One region of the Serratia sp. TSA_105.2 genome, then DNA from elsewhere that is predicted to be linked to it. Evidence: predicted binding sites of a transcription regulator. Region 1 holds the regulator's gene; each other region holds the start of a gene.
The links. Region 1 encodes Fur, which represses iron uptake genes when iron is present. Its sites were predicted from a motif close to ATAATAATGAGAACNACTATCAA; they were not measured.
Positions count from the first base shown of each region.

Region 2: a site for Fur is predicted at 1,392-1,414, ahead of sodA (superoxide dismutase [Mn]). Genes of this name have one in related genera too.
Region 3: a site for Fur is predicted at 1,776-1,798, ahead of sufA (Fe-S cluster assembly scaffold SufA). Genes of this name have one in related genera too.
Region 4: a site for Fur is predicted at 1,252-1,274, ahead of feoA (ferrous iron transporter A). Genes of this name have one in related genera too.

Region 1 covers NZ_JBQZFT010000002.1:618,594-622,416, forward strand. The annotation lists gene ybfF (esterase) at 1-548, shown strand, start outside; gene ybfE (LexA regulated protein) at 805-1,092, shown strand; gene fldA (flavodoxin FldA) at 1,357-1,896, shown strand; gene fur (ferric iron uptake transcriptional regulator) at 2,226-2,672, shown strand; gene ACUTSC_RS09385 (family 20 glycosylhydrolase) at 2,917-3,823, opposite strand, start outside.
Region 2 covers NZ_JBQZFT010000006.1:139,863-143,685, reverse strand. The annotation lists gene ACUTSC_RS18275 (methyl-accepting chemotaxis protein) at 1-567, opposite strand, end outside; gene sodA (superoxide dismutase [Mn]) at 693-1,313, opposite strand; gene fdnG (formate dehydrogenase-N subunit alpha) at 1,730-3,823, shown strand, end outside.
Region 3 covers NZ_JBQZFT010000001.1:864,761-868,583, reverse strand. The annotation lists gene ydiJ (D-2-hydroxyglutarate dehydrogenase YdiJ) at 1-459, shown strand, start outside; gene menI (1,4-dihydroxy-2-naphthoyl-CoA hydrolase) at 456-872, shown strand; gene ACUTSC_RS03920 (hypothetical protein) at 918-1,322, opposite strand; gene sufA (Fe-S cluster assembly scaffold SufA) at 1,849-2,220, shown strand; gene sufB (Fe-S cluster assembly protein SufB) at 2,235-3,731, shown strand; gene sufC (Fe-S cluster assembly ATPase SufC) at 3,775-3,823, shown strand, end outside.
Region 4 covers NZ_JBQZFT010000009.1:33,587-37,409, forward strand. The annotation lists gene ACUTSC_RS20680 (Tex-like N-terminal domain-containing protein) at 1-786, shown strand, start outside; gene feoA (ferrous iron transporter A) at 1,393-1,617, shown strand; gene feoB (Fe(2+) transporter permease subunit FeoB) at 1,680-3,823, shown strand, end outside.

The DNA.
Region 1 (3,823 bases):
TGCTCGACGAACTGCAGCTGGAGAAAGCGATCGTCATCGGTCATTCGATGGGCGGCAAAGCGGCGATGGCGCTGACCGCCATCGCGCCCGAGCGCATAGCCAGGCTGATCGTCATCGACGTCGCGCCGGTGGATTACCAGACCCGCCGTCACGACGAGATCTTCGCCGCGCTGAAGGCCGTCAGCGCCGCCGGCATCACCCAGCGCCAGGCGGCCGCCCAGCTGATGCGCGACTATCTGCAGGAAGAAGGCGTGATCCAGTTCCTGCTGAAGTCCTTCCACAACGGCGAATGGCGCTTCAACCTGCCGGTGCTGATCGAACGTTACGAAGACATCACCGGCTGGCAGGATGTGCCGGCCTGGCCGCACCCAATCCTGTTCATTCGCGGCGGCCTGTCGCCGTACGTGCAGGACAGTTACCGTGCAGACATCGCGCGCCAGTTCCCGCAGGCCCGCGCGCACGTCGTTGCCGGCACCGGCCATTGGGTGCACGCCGAAAAGCCGGAGGCGGTGCTGCGCGCCATCCACCGTTTTCTCGACGAAGCCTGAAAAGTGCGCTCACCTGGCGAAAAAACGCGCTAAAGATAACGGCTTAGCGCGTTTAGCCCGCAGTTAGGCATTGTCGCCGCTCCATCTGCTGGGGTAATATGGCGCGCTATAATTTTGCCGCCGCGCCAGCGCGTTCGCGAACGCCGGTTCGGGGGTGAATTTGGGTTAGGGTTTATTGGCCCGAAGTGTGTTAACCGATGCCTCCGGAAGCGTGCGAGCGCTTTTTGATGCAAACTCCCTTGCAGTACCGCTACCTATGGCAAAAGAACAAACGGATCGCACGACGCTGGATCTGTTCGCAGATGAACGCCGTCCGGGGCGCCCGAAAACCAACCCGCTTTCCCGCGATGAACAGCTTAGAATCAATAAGCGCAATCAGTTACGGCGCGATAAAGTGCGTGGATTGCGGCGCGTAGAGCTGAAAATCAACGCGGATGCGGTGGACGCCCTGAACAAACTGGCGGAACAGCGCAACATCAGCCGCAGCGAACTCATCGAGCAGATGCTGTTGGCACAACTGGCGGAAGAACAGCCGGAACATTGATCTCTTCGGCCGCACGCGCGGCGCGGCGTTAAGGACAACGCCGGATCGACCACGCTTTTCTTCATTCTCCGGCATCGCATAAATGCGATAAAACCCCGGCGCCACTTTCTGGCATGATACGCATTTACCGGTAAGAGACTGCGCCTGTCGGCGCCCGCCCCGGAGGCGAAAGGCTCTTGCCATGGCATCATTTTAATCGGCGTCAGCGGCGGCAGTGCCGGCGTCGAGTAATGCAATTACTTGAATTTAAAGGTTATACGCGATATGGCTACTGTAGGCATTTTCTTTGGCAGCGACACTGGCAATACCGAAAACATTGCCAAAATGATCCAGAAAATTCTCCAGAAACAGTTTGGCGACGACGTCTCTGAAGTGCATGACATCGCTAAAAGCAGCAAAGAAGACCTGGAAGGGTTCGATATCCTGCTGCTGGGTATCCCGACCTGGTATTACGGTGAAGCGCAGTGTGACTGGGATGATTTCTTCCCGACGCTGGAAGAAGTCGACTTCAACGGCAAACTGGTGGCGCTGTTCGGCTGCGGCGACCAGGAAGACTACGCGGAATACTTCTGTGACGCGATGGGCACCATTCGCGACATCATCGAACCGCGCGGCGCGGCCATCGTGGGCCACTGGCCGACCAAAGGCTACCACTTCGAGGCCTCCAAAGGCCTGGCGGACGACGACCACTTCATCGGTTTGGCGATCGACGAAGACCGTCAGCCGGAGCTGACCAACGAGCGCGTGGACGCTTGGGTCAAACAGATCGTCGAAGAGCTGAGCCTGGCCGATATCGTCGGCTAAGCCCCGGCACTGGCGAAAGGTTGAACAAAGGCCCTGTAAAGTGCATAGTGTGCCCACAGGGCCGTCATCGGCAGCAGGGATTGCTGCGATAGAAGCTACAGATTTGTAACTTCCCACCCCGTCACGGTAGACTGAGATATCGGTTTATCCCATCCATCAAGGCGTTGCATGCAAAACATGCAATAGTGCAATTATATCTTTGTTAACAACCGGCGGTTTCCATTTAGTACAACCGGTTCTATAATGAGACGCATTAACTCTTTGTGCCGACCGATGCCACAGGCGAGTACGCCTCAACTTGATTAGCATAGTAACAGGACTGAATTCGCATGACCGACAACAACATCGCATTGAAGAAGGCCGGCTTAAAAGTCACGCTTCCGCGACTCAAAATCCTGGAAGTACTGCAAAATCCGGAATGCCATCACGTCAGTGCGGAAGATTTGTACAAAAAACTGATTGATATGGGCGAAGAGATCGGGCTGGCAACGGTTTATCGCGTACTGAACCAGTTTGACGATGCGGGCATTGTGACACGTCACAATTTCGAAGGCGGCAAGTCCGTGTTCGAGCTGACCCAACAGCATCACCACGATCATCTTATTTGCCTGGACTGCGGCAAAGTGATCGAATTCAGCGACGAATCCATCGAAGTGCGCCAGCGTGATATCGCCAAGCAACACGGCATCAAGCTCACCAACCACAGCCTGTATCTGTACGGCCACTGCGAAACCGGTGACTGCCGCGAAGACGAAACGCTGCACGACAAGAAATAAGCCTGACCGGCTATGAAAAACCGCCTCACACCGAGGCGGTTTTTTTATGCCCGCTGTGCAGCAGACAAAAAAATCCCCGGACAGGCCGGGGAAAATCATGTCATGAAATATCACAATTGCAGCGGCACAGCGACTCCACGTACTACTCTCACTACAACGTCCGCCCTACGCCGACACGCGCGGGCGAACGCATTCCCCCTTCGTTATACGGCCGCCGCCAGGGCAGCAGGCCATTGCACCGGGCCTAGACCTTCTCGGCGCGGCTGTAGCGTTTGCCGTCCGGGCTGACCGAACGCACCTGCACTTCACCGGAGATCGCCGGCTTGGCCTTGGCGTCATAGCGCTGCCACTGCTTGCCGCCGTCGGTGGAGTACTCGATGCCCAACCCCGGCAGCGCGATATTCGCCTCCAGCTTGCCGCCCGCTACGCGTGCGCCCGGCACCGGCAGACGATAAGCGACGCCGCCCTTGTCCAGCTTGGCCAGTTCACGCTGCCCCAGGATATTGGCGAAGCGCAGCCAGTCTTTCTCCAGCGTCTTGGTATCGACAAAGTGGGTTTCCCCGCCTTTGTATTCGCGGCCGGCGCGATAGTCCTGCTCCCAACCGGCGCGGTGCCAGGCGCGTTCAGCCACTGACAGCGCGCGTGGGAAGATCATGTATTCCATCTGCGGATCGGTGCGCTGGGTTTCGCTCCACAGCTGAGCGGACAGCCCGTAGGCACCCGGCCACGGCTTGTCGCTCTTGGCGTTGAAGTGGTTGCCGTCGCGGTCGACCGAGGTTTCCGCGTTCTGTGGCATGTTGTCCGGCGCGAAGCTGAACACCTTGCGCTCGTCGCTGAAGCGGGTGCCCCAGTAGTAACCGCGCTCGTCCGGGTTCACCTCGTAAGGGAAGTCCATATAGACGTAGTCCGGGTTGGAAACCACCACTTCATACCCTTTGTTGGCCCAGTCGTTGACGCTATCGAAACCGCCCCAGTACAGGGTATCCCAGAAGTTGACGCCCACGCGCGAGGTGGCGAACGCCTTCGCGTTCTCGGCGTCTTTCAGGCCATCCTGCCAGGCCTGCATTCTGTCGATGCCATGCGCCTTCACCAGCTTGCTGACCTCTTGGCCAAAGTAGCTCGGCAGATGCTCCATGTCGGCCACCTTGCCT
Region 2 (3,823 bases), on a different contig from region 1:
GTTCAGGCTCAGCAGCAGGCCGCGCGCGCCGTAGCGCACCTGGGTCAGCTTCTGGTTCAGCTGGATGAAGGCCAGCTGCAGATCGCCGTTGGTCAACTGGCGTTCCACCTGGCTCAGGCTGGCCTGCACTTCCGACATGTTCCAGCTCTGGCGCACTGCGTCTTTCGCCGTGACCGCCTGCTCAAAGACTTTTTGCTGCTGCTGATATTCCCCGATCAGCGTCACCAGACGCTGCAGATCCTTGCGGCTTTGGGCGTCCCAGTCCAGCGCCTGCCCCTGGTCTATCAGTTTGACGGCGTTCTCAATATTGGCGCGGTTGTTCTGAATGTACTCCGGCCGATAGGTCTGGCCGTACATGGCGCGGTTGTATTTGGCCTGGTTGATCTCCTCGTTCAGCCGGTTGCTGAAGTCGATGCGATCGGCGCGGGATTCGATGATGTGCAGATATTGCGCCCCGGTGCCGGCGATGACGACCGCCAACAGCAGCAACAGCGCGAAGCCGAGACCGAGCTTTTTACCTACGGTGAGATGAGTGAACTTTCCTGCCAATGTTTGCAATGCCGCCATAGCGTTTTTCCTTCTCCGGGCGAACGTCAATTGAACAAACCATCGGCAAGAAGTGGTCAAACTTTAGCGGATTTCAGGCAAAAAAATACCCGCCGGTGGCGGGCATCTTCATCAACGGGGACGAATTACTTCTTCGCGGCGAAGCGTGCGGCGGCTTCGTCCCAGTTGACCACGTTCCAGAACGCCTTGATGTAGTCAGGACGTTTGTTCTGATATTTCAGGTAGTAAGCGTGTTCCCACACGTCCAGGCCGATGATTGGGAAACCGGAAGCGCCGGCGACGGCTTCGCCCATCAGCGGGCTGTCCTGGTTAGCGGTAGACACCACGGCCAGTTTGCCGTCTTTCAGCACCAGCCAGGCCCAACCGGAACCGAAGCGGGTGGCTGCGGCTTTCTCGAACTCTTCCTGGAATTTCTCAACGCTGCCGAAATCGCGCTCGATGGCCGCTTTCAGATCGCCGCCCAGCGTGGTGCCGGTTTTCAGGTTTTTCCAGAAGAAGCTGTGGTTGGCGTGGCCGCCGGCGTTGTTGCGCATGAAGGTGCGTTTGTCGGCAGGCACTTTATCCAGATCCTGGATCAGCTCTTCAACGCTGTATTTGGCCAGCTCAGGGTAGGCTTCCAGCACGGTGTTGGCGTTGTTGACGTAGGTCTGGTGGTGTTTGGTGTGATGGATTTCCATCGTCTGCTTGTCGAAATGCGGTTCCAGTGCGTCGTAAGCGTACGGCAGGGATGGCAGTGAATAACTCATAATCATCATCTCCAGTGGTGTATGGGCGGCGCAAAGGGCGAGCACCGCGTAAGCAGTCGGATCATTATAGTTAATTAAATGATATTGAAAATGATTATCAATGCCCTGTTAACTGTGTGGTTAATGAGCGGGTCGCTGCGCTAACTTACTGATAGAAGAGGGCGGCGGATGGCCGCATCAAGCCGTCGATCCGGCGCGTGGGTTACTCTCTATACTGTAGGGAGCGCCAACGCCGAAATGTATCGAAATGTGCCAATGCGTTCACTGAATGAGCACGAGTGTGTAACAACCACAAGCACGCTGTGGTAATATGGCCGGCGTTCGTAGCAAGCATAACAACAGTGACATTCGCGTTTGTCGCGCTAGCGGGCAGGCGCATTTGAACAATGTGACAATCGAGAGTAAAGGAGACCCCCATGCAGGTCAGCAGAAGGCAGTTCTTTAAGATCTGCGCTGGCGGTATGGCAGGAACGACGGTGGCCGCGCTGGGCTTTGCCCCCGACGTGGCGTTGGCGGAAACCCGGCAGTACAAACTGCTGCGCGCCCGCGAGACCCGTAATACCTGTACGTATTGTTCCGTCGGCTGTGGGCTGTTGATGTACAGCCTTGGTGATGGCGCCAAAAACGCCAAAGAAAGCATTTTCCATATCGAAGGGGATCCGGATCATCCGGTAAACCGCGGCGCGCTTTGCCCGAAAGGCGCCGGCCTGGTTGATTTCATCCACAGCGAAAGCCGCCTCAAGTACCCGGAATACCGGGCGCCAGGGTCGGACAAATGGCAGCGCATCAGCTGGGACGACGCCTTCACCCGCATCGCCAAGCTGGTGAAAGAAGACCGCGACGCCAACTTCATCAAAACCAACGATCAGGGCGTTACCGTCAACCGTTGGCTGACCACCGGCATGCTGTGCGCCTCGGCCGCCAGCAACGAAACCGGTTTTCTGTCGCAAAAATTTAGTCGCGCTCTCGGCATGCTTGCCGTAGACAACCAGGCGCGTGTCTGACACGGACCAACGGTAGCAAGTCTTGCTCCAACATTTGGTCGCGGTGCGATGACCAACCACTGGGTTGATATCAAGAACGCGAATTTGATTATCGTCATGGGCGGTAATGCGGCGGAAGCGCATCCGGTGGGGTTCCGCTGGGCGATGGAAGCCAAAATACACAACAATGCCAAGCTGATCGTAATCGATCCGCGCTTTACCCGAACCGCATCGGTGGCGGACTTCTACACGCCGATCCGCTCCGGGACCGACATCGCTTTCCTGTCGGGCGTATTGCTGTATCTGATGACCAACAACAAGTTCAACCGCGAATACGTCGAGGCCTACACCAACGCCAGCCTGCTGGTGCGGGAAGACTTTGCCTTCGAAGACGGCTTGTTCAGCGGCTACGACGCGGAAAACCGCAAGTACGACAAAACCACCTGGAACTACCAGTTCGACGAGAACGGCTTCGCCAAGCGCGACGTCACGCTGCAGGATCCGCGCTGCGTGTGGAACATGCTGAAACAGCACGTGAGCCGCTACACGCCTGACGTGGTGACCAACATCTGCGGCACGCCGAAGGACGATTTCCTCAAGGTGTGCGAATACATCGCCGAAACCTGCGTCGCGGATAAAACCGCTTCGTTCCTGTACGCCCTGGGCTGGACTCAGCACTCGGTCGGCGCGCAGAACATCCGCACCATGGCGATGATCCAGCTGCTGCTCGGCAACATGGGCATGGCGGGCGGCGGCGTCAACGCGCTGCGCGGCCACTCCAACATCCAGGGGCTGACCGATCTCGGCCTGCTGTCGCAGAGCCTGCCGGGCTACATGACGCTGCCGTCGGAGAAACAGACCGATCTCGAGACCTACCTGAAGGCCAACACGCCGAAGGCGCTGCTGCCGGGCCAGGTGAACTACTGGGGCAACTACCCGAAATTCTTCGTCAGCATGATGAAGACCTTCTACGGCGACAAGGCGCAGAAGGACAACAGCTGGGGCTTTGACTGGTTGCCGAAGTGGGACAAAGGCTACGACGTGCTGCAGTACTTCGAGATGATGGCGCAGGGCAAGGTCAACGGCTACTTCTGCCAGGGCTTTAACCCGGTGGCGTCGTTCCCGAATAAAAACAAGGTAGTGGCTTCGCTGTCCAAGCTGAAGTTCCTGGTGACCATCGATCCGTTGAACACCGAGACCTCCAACTTCTGGCAGAACCACGGCGAGTTCAACGAGGTGGACCCTTCGCAGATCCAGACCGAAGTGTTCCGCCTGCCGTCCACCTGCTTCGCCGAAGAGAACGGCTCGATCGTCAACTCCGGCCGCTGGCTGCAGTGGCACTGGAAAGGCGCGGACGCCCCGGGCGAAGCGCTGAACGACGGCGAGATCCTGGCGGGCATCTTCAGCCGCCTGCGCGAGATGTATGCGCGCGACGGCGGTGCGGTGCCGGAACAGGTGCTGAACATGACCTGGGACTACCTGACGCCGGACAACCCGGCGCCGGAAGAGGTGGCGCAGGAAAACAAC
Region 3 (3,823 bases), on a different contig from region 1:
GCGCTGGTGCTGTGCTACCGCGACGAATACCGCGAGATCCTCGGCGCCGAACGCGGCGATTTCCAGGTGCAACTGGTGCATGAATGGCTGCAACAGCGGATCGCGGATCGCGCCGAACAGCCGGCGACCGGCGAGCCGTGGTATCTGTTCGGCCACTGCACCGAAACCACCGCGCTGCCGGCCAGCGGCCAACAGTGGGCGGCGATCTTCGCCCGCTTCGGCGCCAAACTGGAGAACGTCAGCGTCGGCTGTTGCGGCATGGCGGGCACTTACGGCCATGAAGCCAAGAACCTGCAAAACTCGCTCGGCATTTATGAGCTATCATGGCATCCGACGCTGCAGCGTTTGCCGCGGCAGCGCTGCCTGGCGACCGGCTATTCCTGCCGCAGCCAGGTGAAACGCATCGAGGGCAATGGCGTGCGCCACCCATTACAGGCACTTCTGGAGATGATTGAGTGAAATTGTGGAAACGTGAAACATCGCTGGACCAGCTGAACCGCGCTGGCGACGGCTGCATGGTCAGCCATGTGGGCATCGAGTTTACCCAGCTGGGCGAAGATTTCCTCGAGGCCACCATGCCGGTCGACGGCCGCACCCGGCAGCCGTTCGGGCTGTTGCACGGCGGGGCATCGGTGGTGCTGGCGGAATCGATGGGATCGATGGCCGGTTACCTGTGCAGCGAAGGCGAGCAGAAAGTGGTGGGGCTGGAGATCAACGCCAACCACCTGCGCGCGGTATTCGATGGCCAGGTGCGCGGGGTGTGCCGCGCACTGCACGTCGGCCGTCGCCATCAGGTGTGGCAAATCGAGATCTTCGACGCGCGAGATCGGCTGTGCTGCACCTCGCGCCTGACCACGGCGGTCATCGACTGATCCCCGCCACTTTCCGCAGGCCGTCGGCCTGCGGAGCTTTTAGCCTTACAGCTGAAACGGCACGCGTTTGACGAAGTCCTTCTGAAACGCGTTCGCCTTCTCCCAGGTGCCCTCCATTGCATATTTTTGGCAGATCAGCGTCAGCGTGTGGCGGGCGAAGTGGTAGCTTTGCACCCGAAACAGCTGGCAGCGCTGCGGGTTGTTGATTTCGACGATCAGCCGGTTATGCAGCTTGCTGAGCGCGTGCAGATAGCTGTCATCGTCGCCGTTTTCCAGGCACAGATTGGCCATGGTGAGGCTGACGCTGTTATACCGCTTCAGGTGGTCGATATTGCATTCCGGGCGCCGCAGCGCCGCTTCGGCCATGTAAAAGTCCACCGTGGCGTCGCGCACGCTGAATTTGTAGTCATCAATCTTGCCCAGCAACCATGCGTTGATCGAAAGAGTCATTGGCTTCGCGCTCAAATTACAATTGAATGATAATCATTATCATATAAACTGCCGCGTTGCCGATCAATCCCCGGCGTGGCGTTTTTTCATCGCGCGGGGTGTAAAAGGCCGCCGACGACCCAACTTAATCCTGAGCGACTAAACTTTAACCTGAGGGTGCGCGCTTGCGTTGCGCCACGAAATGCCGATAAACGCACATTTACGACAGACAGAATGCAGAAATAGGTATTTTCTATGAATGTTTAGATCGGCAACGTACCGCGGCGCTGTAACGCTGACGGGCCACCGGGGAGTGCGGTACGATGATGCAGGATAGATAACGAATTCATAGGGATAGCATGCACACCTTGCCGCCAGACGCCGCAAGCCGCCACGGGTGTCCCGCTGGCTTGCCGCGCGCCGCAGCGAAAAACCGCGCTCGCGGCGGATACCCCCGCAAAACAAACGGTTGAAGTGATAATCGTTATCACTAACATATAAGCAACCCAGATTGGCTGTGGCCAAACACGAGTGTGAGGTAGACCCTATGCAAACGGAAAATGTCGGCACTTTTTCTCTGGATGAAAATGTCTGGCAAGGCATTTCGCTCAGCGATAGCGCCGTACGACAAATAACGAAACTGATGCAGCAGGATCCGCAGGTGAAAGGGCTGCAGCTAGGGGTGAAACAATCCGGCTGCGCCGGCTTTGCCTATGTGCTGGATCTGACCCGCGAACCCGCCGATGAAGATCTGCTGTTTGAGCGCGACGGCGCCAAACTCTATGTGCCGCTGAAAGCCATGCCGTTCATCGATGGCACCACGGTAGATTACGTCCGCGAAGGGCTGAATCAGATATTCAAATTCAACAACCCTAAAGCTCAGCATGCCTGCGGGTGCGGCGAGAGCTTTGGCGTTTGAGCGATGCAATCAACATGACACGAAGCAATGTAGAAATGCCTAATGAAGTGCAGGCTTGGGTCAGCGAAGGTCGCTACAAAGAAGGTTTCTTCACCCAGCTGGCAACCGATGAGTTGGCCAAAGGCATCAACGAAGAGGTGGTGCGCGCCATCTCGGCCAAGCGCAACGAACCCGAGTGGATGCTTGAATTCCGCCTCGAGGCCTACCGCGCCTGGCTGCAGATGGAAGAGCCGCACTGGCTGAAGGCCAATTACGATCGCCTGAACTACCAGGACTACAGTTACTATTCGGCGCCCTCCTGCGGCAGCTGCGACGACGCCTGCGGTTCGCAACCCGGCGCCGAGCAGCAACCGGGCGCGGCGACGGAAAAAGATTACCTGACCAGCGAAGTGGAGCTGGCGTTCAATCAGCTCGGCGTGCCGGTGCGCGAGGGCAGCGAGGTGGCGGTGGACGCCATCTTCGACTCGGTCTCGGTCGCTACCACTTACCGTGAAAAACTGGCGGAGAGCGGGGTGATCTTCTGCTCGTTCGGCGAAGCGATCCAGGAATACCCGGATCTGGTGCGTCAGTACCTGGGGCGCGTGGTGCCCTCCAACGATAACTTCTTCGCCGCGCTGAACGCCGCGGTGGCCTCCGACGGCACCTTCGTCTATGTGCCGAAAGGCGTGCGCTGCCCGATGGAGCTGTCGACCTATTTCCGTATCAACGCCGCGAAAACCGGCCAGTTCGAACGCACCATCCTGATCGCCGACGAAGGCAGCTATGTCAGCTACATCGAAGGCTGCTCCGCCCCGGTGCGCGACAGCTACCAGCTGCACGCGGCGGTGGTGGAAGTGATCCTGCATAAAGACGCCGAAGTGAAATACTCGACGGTGCAAAACTGGTTCTCCGGCGGCGAGAGCAAGGGCGGCATCCTCAACTTCGTCACCAAGCGCGCGCTGTGCGAAGGCGCCGGCTCGAAAATGTCCTGGACCCAGTCGGAAACCGGCTCGGCCATCACCTGGAAATACCCGAGCGTGATCCTGCAGGGTGATAATTCGATCGGTGAATTCTTCTCGGTGGCGCTGACCAGCGGCCATCAACAGGCGGACACCGGCACCAAGATGATCCACATCGGCAAAAACACCAAGTCGACCATCATCGCCAAAGGCATCTCCGCCGGCCACAGCGAGAACACCTATCGCGGCCTGGTGAAAATCCTGCCGGGGGCGGAAAACGCCCGTAACTTTACCCAGTGCGACTCGATGCTGATCGGGCCGGACAGCGGTGCCCACACGTTCCCTTACGTTGAAGCGCGCAACAACAGCGCTCAGCTGGAGCACGAAGCCACCACCTCGAAGATCGGCGATGACCAGCTGTTCTACTGCCTGCAGCGCGGCATCAGCGAGGATGACGCCATTTCGATGATCGTCAACGGTTTCTGCAAGGACGTTTTCTCCGAGCTGCCGCTGGAGTTCGCCGTTGAGGCGCAGAAACTTCTGGCCATCAGCCTGGAACACAGCGTGGGTTAATCGCCGCATTTTTAGCGCCGCCGGCGCTATCTGAGGACACAGCATGTTAAGCATCAAGAATTTGAAAGTCAGCGTGGAAGGCAACGAGATCC
Region 4 (3,823 bases), on a different contig from region 1:
CAGAACATCGTCAACTGGCGCGACGAGAACGGCCGCTTCAGCAACCGTGAACAGCTGCTGAAGGTCAGCCGCCTGGGGCCGAAAGCCTTCGAACAGTGCGCCGGCTTCCTGCGTATCAACCACGGCGACAACCCGCTGGATGCCTCCACCGTTCACCCGGAAGCCTACCCGGTGGTGCAGCGCATTCTGGCCGCCACCGAGCAGGCGCTGCAGGATCTGATGGGCAATGCTTCGGCGGTGCGCAGCCTGAAAGCGGTCGATTTCACCGACGACAAGTTCGGCGTGCCGACGGTCACCGATATCCTGAAAGAGCTGGAGAAACCGGGCCGTGACCCGCGTCCGGAGTTCAAAACCGCAACCTTTGCCGAAGGCGTGGAAACCCTCAACGATCTGCAGGTGGGCATGATCCTGGAAGGGTCGGTCACCAACGTCACCAACTTCGGCGCCTTCGTGGATATCGGCGTGCATCAGGACGGCCTGGTGCACATCTCCTCGCTGGCAGACAAGTTCGTCGAAGATCCGCACACCGTGGTGAAGGCCGGCGACATCGTCAAAGTGAAGGTGATGGAGGTCGATCTGCAGCGTAAACGCATCGCGCTGAGCATGCGCCTGGATGAGCAGCCGGGCGAAGGTTCACCGCGCCGCGGCGGCAACACGCCTGCACAGACGCGCGACAACGCCAACCGTTCGGCAGGCGGCAACAAGGCCAAACCGCGCAACGCGGCGCCGGCCGGCAACAGCGCCATGGGCGACGCGCTGGCGGCGGCGTTCGGTAAGAAACGCTAAGTCGGAACCGACAGGGCGGAGCCTGCTCCGCCCTTTCCGATGAATAAAACTTGCGGCATTTCTTGACCCGCCTCAATAAACCGTCATCTTTTTATTTCCCGTTCCTGCGTAACCGCCCTCCCATTATTCAGGCAACAAAAATTCCTTCTGCAGCCATTTATTAACAACTTCGTTAACACGCATTTTTCATCTTGCGAATTGTGAGAGAAACACAAATGGTTACCGCTCGCATTACGGTGGAATAATGTTATCAAATTGCCTTTCGGTGGAAATAAATAAAGGGAAAACATCATCGATATTTGCAAATGAGAGAACTCAGCTACAAATACGTAACTGATTTAACTCGACATTCTCATTTGTTCCCACTCGCCAGCGGTGGTAAAACGTCGTTAATCAAGACAGCGCCATCAAAAACTGTCGTCGCCATAATAATTGGTTACAATACCCTTACTTTTTGTATTGAACGCGATAATGATAATTACTATTATTTGCGCTCATTTTATTGCATGACCTTATGGATGAATACCGCCGACGGCGTGGCATTTTCGCCGGCAACGTCCAATTATCATCAGCCCGATGTTCATCGGCACCCGGAAGGTTAATCACATGCAGCTTCAACCTAAACGCACGTATAAGATTGTCGGCTTTTCCGGTGAAATTGCGCCGGCCTACCGCCAGAAACTGTTATCACTCGGCATGCTGCCCGGCTCTTCATTCGACGTGGTGCGCGTCGCGCCGCTGGGCGATCCGATAGAAATTAAAACTCGCCGCGTCAGCCTGGTGCTGCGCAGGAAGGATCTGGCGCTGCTGCAGCTCGACGGCCAGCCCTGACCTCCATTTGCCGACGCGCTCTTGCGCCGGCGCTGTTCTCCTTGAAGACGACACGCTGAACTATGAAAAAACTCACCATCGGCTTAATCGGTAATCCGAACTCCGGCAAAACCACGCTGTTCAACCAACTGACCGGCGCACGCCAACGGGTCGGCAACTGGGCGGGCGTGACGGTCGAACGCAAAGAAGGCCATTTCACCACCCCGCAGTCCGACGTGCGGCTGGTCGATTTGCCCGGCACCTACTCCCTGACCACCATTTCAGAGCAAACCTCGCTCGATGAGCAGATCGCCTGCCACTACATTTTGAGCGGCGACGCCGATCTGCTGATCAACGTGGTCGACGCCTCCAATCTGGAGCGCAACCTCTACCTGACGCTGCAATTGCTGGAGCTGGGCATCCCCTGCATCGTGGCGCTGAACATGCTCGACATCGCCACAAGCCAGCATATCGATATCGACGTCGCCGCGCTGTCGGCGCGCCTCGGCTGCCCGGTAGTGCCAATGATCTCCACCCGCGCCGACGGCATCGGCGTGCTGAAACAGATGATCGACAATCATCGCATCAACGAACAGCAGGCGCTGGTGAACTATCCGCCGCTGTTGCTGAAAGCGGTCGCCACGCTGAGCGACGCCATGCCGCAAACGCTGCCGGCGGTGCAGCGCCGCTGGCTGGCATTGCAAATGCTGGAAGGCGACATCTACAGCCATCGGCTGGCCGGTCCCGCCGTCGCGCTGCTGCCTGCGGCCATTCAGGCATTGCAACAGCAGGAGCAAGAAGACCCGGCGCTGGTGATCGCCGACGCGCGCTACCAGTCTATCGCCACCCTGTGCGATGCGGTCAGCAACTCGCAGCAGGCGATGCCCAACCGCCTGACCGAGCTGCTGGATAAAGTGATCCTCAACCGCTGGCTGGGCGTGCCGATCTTCCTGCTGGTGATGTACCTGATGTTCCTGCTGGCGATCAACATCGGCGGCGCGCTGCAGCCGATCTTCGATATCGGCTCGGCGGCGATCTTCATTCAGGGCATTCAGTGGCTCGGCTACACCCTGCACTTCCCCGACTGGCTGACCGTTTTCCTGGCGCAGGGCGTCGGCGGCGGCATCAACACCGTGCTGCCGCTGGTGCCGCAGATCGGCATGATGTACCTGTTCCTGTCCTTCCTGGAGGATTCCGGCTACATGGCACGCGCGGCGTTCGTGATGGATCGCCTGATGCAGGCGCTCGGGCTGCCGGGCAAATCCTTCGTGCCGCTGATCGTCGGCTTCGGCTGCAATGTGCCGTCCATCATGGGCGCCCGGACGCTGGACGCCCAGCGCGAGCGCCTGATCACCATCATGATGGCGCCGTTTATGTCGTGCGGTGCCCGTCTGGCGATCTTTGCGGTGTTCGCCGCCGCCTTCTTCGGTCAGGACGGCGCCGGGGTGGTATTCTCGCTGTACATGCTCGGCATTGCGGTGGCGATCCTCACCGGTCTGGTGCTCAAATACACCCTCATGCGCGGCGAAGCCTCGCCGTTCGTGATGGAGCTGCCGGTCTACCATGTGCCGCACCTGAAAAGCCTGCTGCTGCAAACCTGGCAGCGGTTGAAAGGCTTCGTGTTGCGCGCCGGTAAGGTGATCGTGGTGGCCAGCATATTCATCGGCGGCCTGAACAGCTTCTCGTTCAGCGGCAAGACAGTCGACAACATCAACGACTCCGCGCTGGCCTCGGTCTCCAAAGTGCTGACGCCGCTACTGCAGCCGATGGGCGTCCACAGCGATAACTGGCAGGCCACCGTCGGCCTGGTAACCGGCGCGATGGCGAAAGAAGTGGTGGTCGGCACGCTGAATACGCTGTATACCGCCGAGCACATCAATAAAGAGGCGTTCGACGCCGCCAACTTCAACCTGCTCGATGAGCTGGGCGGCGCACTGAACGAAACCTGGGACGGCCTGAAAAACACCTTCAGCCTGAGCGTGCTCTCCAACCCGATCGAAGCCAGCAAGGGCGACGGCGAGATGGGCGTCGGCTCAATGGGCGTGATGAGCAGCAAATTCGGCTCCGGCATCTCCGCCTACAGCTATCTGATCTTCGTGCTGCTGTATGTGCCTTGCGTCTCGGTGATGGGCGCCATCGCCCGTGAATCGAGCCGCGGCTGGATGACCTTCTCTATTCTGTGGGGGCTGAACGTGGCCTACTCGCTGGCGACGCTGTTCTATCAGGT